DNA from 2 places in the Pararhizobium sp. DWP1-1-3 genome. Region 1 is predicted to be linked to the other one. Evidence: riboswitches for the same ligand, from Rfam matches in the RefSeq annotation. Region 1 holds a riboswitch; the other holds the start of a gene.
What was found. Region 1 has a riboswitch for cobalamin ahead of ACP7BS_RS01255 (CbtB domain-containing protein). Riboswitches for the same ligand answer to the same signal wherever they lie in the genome.
Positions count from the first base shown of each region.

Region 2: linked by a shared signal. The riboswitch ahead of bluB (5,6-dimethylbenzimidazole synthase) and the one ahead of ACP7BS_RS01255 (CbtB domain-containing protein) in region 1 are both predicted to bind cobalamin.

Region 1 is NZ_JAFCTR010000001.1:261,487-265,244, forward strand. It holds gene ACP7BS_RS01245 ((2Fe-2S)-binding protein) at 1-706, shown strand, start outside; gene ACP7BS_RS01250 (CbtA family protein) at 752-1,525, opposite strand; gene ACP7BS_RS01255 (CbtB domain-containing protein) at 1,720-1,896, opposite strand; cobalamin riboswitch at 1,944-2,213, opposite strand; gene ACP7BS_RS01260 (bifunctional diguanylate cyclase/phosphodiesterase) at 2,479-3,758, shown strand, end outside.
Region 2 is NZ_JAFCTR010000001.1:732,752-736,509, forward strand. It holds gene ACP7BS_RS03605 (phytanoyl-CoA dioxygenase family protein) at 1-548, shown strand, start outside; gene ACP7BS_RS03610 (SDR family oxidoreductase) at 636-1,457, shown strand; cobalamin riboswitch at 1,498-1,711, shown strand; gene bluB (5,6-dimethylbenzimidazole synthase) at 1,756-2,448, shown strand; gene ACP7BS_RS03620 (DUF2865 domain-containing protein) at 2,449-3,561, opposite strand; gene ACP7BS_RS03625 (acyl-homoserine-lactone synthase) at 3,736-3,758, opposite strand, start outside.

The sequences.
Region 1 (3,758 bases):
CCGTGATGGCGATATGGTCGCCGGCCTGCTGGACTATCAGAACCGTTTTGCCACCGGCATGGATGACCGCGTCAGGGCCGCCCATCTCATTTCCTTCTACAGCCATCATCTCAGCATCGCGGCTGCAGCGGTCTATCTGGGGACGATGCTCGTTCCGGACCTCAGCCCGGATGGCCTGGCGTTCCGTTTCGAGCCCGTCGTTCCGCACGATCGCATTTCCCCCATGGAAATGCGTCCATCCGATATCAGCCGTCTTCATTTTCGCTTGGAGCGTTTTGTGCGTGGCGACGACCGGGCATTACTGTTTCACGATCTATTTGTCGCAAGCGTCCTTCCGGTGATCGACGCGCTGCACGCACGCACTGGCCTCTCTCCTGTCGCGCAATGGCGGCTGGCGGCCGATGGCATTGCGGGCGCTTTCCTAGAGGTTGGTACAGCCTTGGGCGACGAGGAGCGCGCCATGGCTGAGGCACTTGCCATCATCAATAGAACGGGATCGCCGCTTTTCTCTAATGCCGTGCGCTATCAGCGAATTGAGGCTGTTTGCGATGGCGTTGCGGTCGAGCGCGTGTTCCGCCTGCGAAGCGGCTGCTGTCTCTACTATCGAACAGAGGGCGGGGATTTCTGCGATGTTTGCGTTCTTCTCGATACGAAGACGCAAAGAGACCGCCTGCACGCCCATATCGAGCGTACCGGCGGCCTCTGATTGCCGTTGCCGCGCAAGCAATGCCTGCGCGGCAACGATTTAGGCTCAGGCCGATTTCAGAAGCTTGTCGTTCAGGTAGCCGGAGATCACGCCGAGCACGATCCAGAATGCCAGTGTCGTTGCCAAGGCGGCGACCGCGAATTCCGCTCCGAGAACGGCCGGAACCGGGCTCGAAATATCAGACGGCTGCGGCGCACCATAGGCATGCGGTGCGGCGATCAGGACGAGCCCGATGATCTTTGCAAGGATTTCATCGCGCAGGACGATGAGATAGACCCCGGCGACAGCGAGAACGATGGTTGCGATCCACCAGATCTGCCGGTCATGCAGATCGGCGGCCGGAAAGCCCGGCAACTCCGGCGGCAGGCCGATGGCGGGCAGAAGATGAACCGTCAACCAGCCGCACGCGCCCCACACTGCGCCGTTGCGCAGGGTGATCGGATAGTTGAAGGCGAGACTGGCACCCGCGAGCAACAGGCCGAAGCCGGCGCCGGCCACCAGATTGGCAAGAAGCGTGCCGGAGAACCGGCTCATGCCGAACATGATGCCGCCCTCGTCTTCATGTTCGCCCTCATGGGCGTAGGCCGGCGTGACCGGCGACAGTGCCGACAGCATTTCGCCGATCACCGAAGAGTGGTTGAGCGACGAATGCTGCTGCTGGCCTTCTGTCGCCGCCGGCGGTTCGGCAGCGGGTTCCTTGACCTCATATTCCTCAGCATGAAGGATGAGCGGGACCACCCGCAATTCCTGCGCCGCCGTCATGAAGACGCCAGCGATCAATCCAGCCACCAATGCGGCCAGCAGTGTTTTGACAATCATTTGATACCCCCAAATTCAAGCGGAGCCGATCTCTCGTCAGTGCTCAACGCTTGTCGTGTTTCAATTCCTCAAGGCAAAAACCGCCCGATGCCAGAGCATGGGCGCAGCCCGCGGCCGCGCGATTTCCAAAAGGAAATCCGCCATCCGCTTCACCGATAGAATGTGGAAAGCCCTCAAGCCTTCCACGGCTCACATCAATGGCACGGGAAGCCGTAGGAATGGCGGACGTCGTGGGCGGTATCATGCAGCACGGCCGAATTGGCAAGGCCGGCGCCGAAAACCAGGAAGCCGCCGATCAACAGGGCGAGAATAGCCGTGGTAATGCGGTCGTTGAGCGAAAGCGGAACGCTTGAAACTGTAGTCGTAGCCATGACAACCTCCGTGATGGCGCGTGGGAAATATCCCACCAATTGGGCACCATGCCCCTCATCAACCGGCAGGTTTCCTGGCTCGCGGCGTCAGGCGCTTTCGCGCCAAGGAGCTTGTCTCACCTTCCCGGGGCAGGGGCCAAGGGCCCGTCGCCGCAGTGGTTTCTACCGGCTGCACATACCGGCATGACAAACTCTGACCGCTCTACAGTCGCGGGGTCGGCCGTGATAAAGATGCCCAGAATGGGTCCATCCGTCACGTTCCCATTTACTCCCCGAAAGCACCTCGCCGCCAGGGAACCAATTGATCCAACGATGATTATGCCGTCGCCCCGGTCATGTCAATTCAGCGCTGCGACCTACAATGACGCATTGTCTGTCTTGATTTTTTAGTACAATATCTAAATCTGATATGTAATGGATTGCCGAATACTCCCTGGTTGCAACTGGTTGCCTCGCGGTAACACTCCGTGGTTGTTTTTTTACGGAAAATACTCTTCTCAAATGATGGAACAATAGTTCTTTAGGAACCTTGGCATAGGGTAAACCGCGCTGATACGCGAAGAATCCTCCACAGAGAAAACCATGAACGCGGCGAGGTCCGAACAGGAATTCCAGAATATTCTTCGCCGCTTGGGAATTGCGCTTGACGCTTCTCAGATCGGTGTGTGGGAGCACGACACCCAGAAAGACGAAGTCGTCTGGGATCTGCAGATGCACCGGCTCTACGCGACTGGCAAGACCAAAAAGCGGGTCAAGGCGGAAGTCTGGATGAACGCGATCCATCCTGAGGATTTTGCTCAAGCCCAAGCCGACTTCGATCGGGCGATTTTGACCAAGGACGTTTATTGTTCGGAATACCGGATCATTCTGGCAGATGGCGAAACACGCTACCTGCGTTCGCGTGCCTATTGTTTTGAGGAAGACGGCCATATCACCTTCATCGGAGCCGAATGGGATGTCACAGCTGACGTGCTGCTCAATCGCGAACTGCGGCGGCAGAAGGCGATCGCCGAGGCGCGCGCTGTCGCGCTGGAAGCAACCACGGAGCGGATCGAATATGCAGCCGAGCACGATTACCTAACGGGACTTCCCAATCGCCGGTTCTTCGACCGGCGATTGGCGGAACTCGCCGGCGAGACCGGCCCCGAAAAGCTGGCGATCCTGCATATCGGCCTCGACCGGTTCAAGCAGATCAACGACACCGCTGGCCACGCAGCCGGAGACGACGTTTTGAAATCCTGCGCCCGGCAGATCGAAGCCGGCGTGCCGAAGAACTCGTTCATCGCGCGTGTCAGCGGCGACGAATTTGCGGTTCTGATCGCAAACTTTACCTCGCTGGATGATCTCAAACACCGCGCTGAGCAGCTGGCGCAGCAATTGAAGCAGTCTGTCTGGCATAATGATGAGGTCTTGCGGACCGGCGCCTCGATGGGGGTCGCGGCGGCGAGCGGCCGCAATATCGCCAGCCTGCTGGCGGAATCCGACATCGCGCTGCAACGGGCCAAAAAACTCGGACGGGGCAGGGTAGAAGTGTACTCGGCGCACTTGAAGGCGCAGCTCAACAACGAGCAGCGCGTCGGCCGGCAATTGGCGCATGGACTGGAGAAAGGGGAGTTCATTCCCTACTATCAGGCTCAGGTCAATGCGCGGACCCGGCGCATTGTCGGAATGGAGGTCCTGGCACGCTGGCGCCATTCAAAGCGCGGAATGATTTTGCCGGGCGAATTCATCAAGGTTGCGAGCAGTCTCGGCCGGCTAGATGACCTCGACGCTGCCATCCTGAGGGCGGCGCTCAAGGATCGGCAGGCCTGGATGCGGCAGGGTGTGCAGGTTCCGCGTATCGCGGTGAACGTTTCGGCCGC
Region 2 (3,758 bases), 470 kb from region 1:
AGGGGGCGGTGGCGCATTGCGACATGCCGCTGGAAAGCGGGCCGACTTTGTTCCTGCCCTACAGCCAGACCTATGTTCCCGGCTATCTGGCGCTGAAACGCCAGGAGTTTCGCGATTATTTCGATCGCCACCATGTGCAGTTGCGGCTGTCGAAGGGCGATCTGGTGTTCTTCAATCCGGCGCTGTTCCATGCGGCGGGAACCAATCGTTCCGAAGGGATCAAGCGGGTGGCAAACCTGTTGCAGGTTTCCTCCGCTTTCGGGCGGGCGATGGAGACTGTCAACCGGCAGCGCATGAGCGCCGTGCTCTATCCCGCCTTGAAGGCGATGCTGGCGGATGGGCGCTTGTCTGGCAGCGAAGCCGCTTGCGCCATCGCATCCTGTGCCGAGGGCTATTCGTTCCCGACCAATCTCGACCGGGATCCACCGTTGGGCGGGCTTGCCCCCAAGACGCAGGCGCAGTTGATGCACGAAGCTCTGTCCGGCGGCTGGGAGGAAAGTGCATTCGTAGCGGCGCTTGCCGCGCAATCGGAGAAGAAGCTCAGCTAACGGACCGATGTCTTGCAATTTGAACTCCTGCCCGAATGCCGGGCGGGAGTTTTTTGGCATCGGCGATATCGAAATGGAGGAAAGACAATGAGCACTGACTATGGCCGTCTGGACGGCAAGATCGCAATCGTTACCGGTGGAACGCAAGGCCTGGGAGCGGCGATCGCGACGCTGTTTGCCGAGCGCGGCGCGGCCGGCATCGTCATCTGCGGCCGCAATGCCACCAAAGGCGAGGCCAAGGCGGCCGAGATCGGCAAGGCGACCGGAACCCGGGTCGTCTATGTGCAGGCCGATCTGGAAAAGGTCGAGGATGCGCGCAAGGTGGTTGCCGCCTGCGACAGGGAATTTGGCCGGGTCGATGCGCTGGTCAACGCGGCCGCGATTACCGATCGTGGCACGATCCTCGATACCAGCCCGGAACTGTTCGACCGGATGTTTGCCATCAATGTGCGCGCGCCGTTCTTTCTGATGCAGGAAACGATCAACGTCATGCGCCGGGAAAAAATCGAGGGGACCATCGTCAATATCGGGTCGATGTCGGCCATGGCCGGGCAGCCTTTCATCTCTGCCTATTGCGCGTCCAAGGGCGCGCTGGAAACGCTGACCAAGAACACGGCCTACGCGGTGCTGCGCAACCGGATCCGCGTCAATGGCCTGAACATCGGCTGGATGGCATCCGAAGGTGAGGACCGCATTCAGCGCGAATTCCACGGATCACCTGCCGACTGGCTGGAAAAGGCTGCGGTCAGCCAACCCTTCGGCCGCTTGGTCGATCCTGCGGAAGTGGCGCGCGCCTGCGCCTATCTGTCGTCGGCGGAATCCGGCCTGATGACCGGTTCGATGATTTGCTTCGACCAGTCGATCTGGGGTGCTTATGACGGATCGCCGCATCCGGTCGCGGCGATCTGACAAGAACCGGCGTGCCGCCTTGCAAACGGCGGCCCGCTATGGCCATATCGTTTCGTTCAGGTGCCTGCGCAAGCAGGAGAATCGGGAATCCGGTGAAAATCCGGGACGTGCCCAGCGCTGTAACGGGGACGGCTTTGCTTTTACGAATCTCTGAATCATTTCAGAGTTCTGCCACTGGATCTTCAATCGATCCGGGAAGGCGGCAAAACCGGATGATCCGCAGTCAGAAGACCGGCCTGACGAGATGGACCAGCCCCGCGCGGACGGCGGGAGGTTTCGCATTGTTGGGGATCAAACGATGCAAACTGAACCACAAGACCGCCTTGTGAGGGCGGACGCATTTTCATCGGACGAGCGCGCCGCCGTCTACCGCGCCATCGAAACCCGCCGCGACGTGCGCGACCAGTTCCTGCCGGCGCCCTTGCCGGACGCGCTCATCGGGCGGTTGCTCGCTGCCGCACACAGCGCGCCGTCGGTCGGCTTCATGCAGCCATGGAATTTCATCGTCGTCCGGGACGAGGACCGGCGCGCTCGTGTTTTCGAAGCCTTCCAGCGGGCCAACGAAGAGGCGGCGCTGATGTTCGAGGGCGAGGTGCGGGACAAATACCGGTCGTTGAAGCTTGAAGGGATCCGCAAGGCGCCCGTCAGCATCTGCGTCACCTGTGATCCGACCCGGGCAGGCAAGGTCGTTCTCGGCCGGACGCACAATCGGCGCATGGATGCCTTTTCCACCGTCTGCGCGGTGCAGAATCTCTGGCTTGCTGCACGGGCCGAAGGCGTCGGCGTCGGCTGGGTCAGCATTTTTCACGAACGCGACATCAAGGACGTGCTCGACATCCCCGGTCATGTCGACATCATCGCCTGGCTCTGCCTTGGTTATGTCGACACGCTCTATGCCGAGCCGGAACTGGCCGTCAAAGGCTGGCGCCAGCGCTTGCCGCTCAAGGATTTGGTGTTTTCCGATTGCTGGGGTGCGCGACCAGTCGATTGATCAGTTGGTCTGCTGTAGTTCCTGATATCCGGGGCCGGTTGGATGCCTGAGGTCGATCGAGGTTTCCTGCGAAGGCAGGAAGCTCGGGCCGACAACGCGAACCTTGTTGTCCTGCGGATTGTAAGGCCGGTCGGCAACGGGGGTCTTCACCTCGACCGGGTCGGCCTTCTTGCGGGTGCGAACCTCGATAACGCCTTTGCCGTCGTCCGGCGTGCTCTGTGGTATCGCCGTGCGTCCGGCGGGAGCGCAGCCGCACTGACCGGGCTGGCTGAAATCGCGGGTCTTGTAGGCGAAAGCCGACGGCAGGTCGGCATAGGGTTCGCCGGTGGCGGCGGAGACCATCTGGTTTGTCTCTTCGGTCGCCAAGGCATGATAGTAGAGCGCCGTCTCCGCTCCCGGACACCGCCGCTGGCAGGTTTCGGCATCGCGCTGGAAATCGGCCGGGGACGAGTTCGACGAGATCGGGAAGAACGCGCCGTCGCAGGTACGCACGCACATGGTGCGCAGGCTGCCCGGATAGTCCGCGCTTGGACCAAAGCCGTCATCCGGCGTGGCGAAGTCGGCGTTGCTGCCGCGCATGTCCGGCTCGTCTTCACTGATCGGCGGCAGATCGTTCAGGATGTTGCGGTGGGTTTCCGGTTCTTCGACGGCGGCACTGAGGACTTCATCCTCCTCCTCGGCGCAGCGATTGGCGGCAAGCGCTGCGTGGATGCGCCGCCGGGTGATGTCGCTGGCGCCCCCTTCCAGAAGATTCTGCCGACGGGCTTTCAGCGTTTCGAGATCCATCTCCATCTGAGAGATTTCGGCGTCGAGGCTGTAGCAGGCGTCTTCGTTCGGGCCACCGACAATGATGACGCTGCCGGAACTGCATCCCAGCCGTCTCAGATCGCTGCGCGCCTGCCGCAGATCCAGGTTCTGGCGGGAGATCGCGCTGGTGTAGTCGCGCAGATTGGCATTGGAGGCGACGATCTTCGGCAGGCTGGCAAGGCGGGCATTCAGCCGTTCGCACACAGCCGAGGCATCGGCCGTGGTCGTCATGACCAGAAGAAGCGGAGCGATCAGCGCCGCAAAGGATTTCGAACGGAAGGTCACGTGTTCCTCTCGCCTGAGCATACCGGCACGTGCCGGGTACGAAGGAACATCCTGCGCACTCTGACTTTGCCCTTATCATAACGTCATTCGACGGTGCTGCAACGGTTGCTGCATGGCAGCGTTAACGGCAGGCGGGAGTTTAATGCGAGGCGAGGCGGGAGAGCCACAATCGGCGGCTCTCCCGGGGCAAGGCAATTATGCCGCCCGGGCGGTTTCCA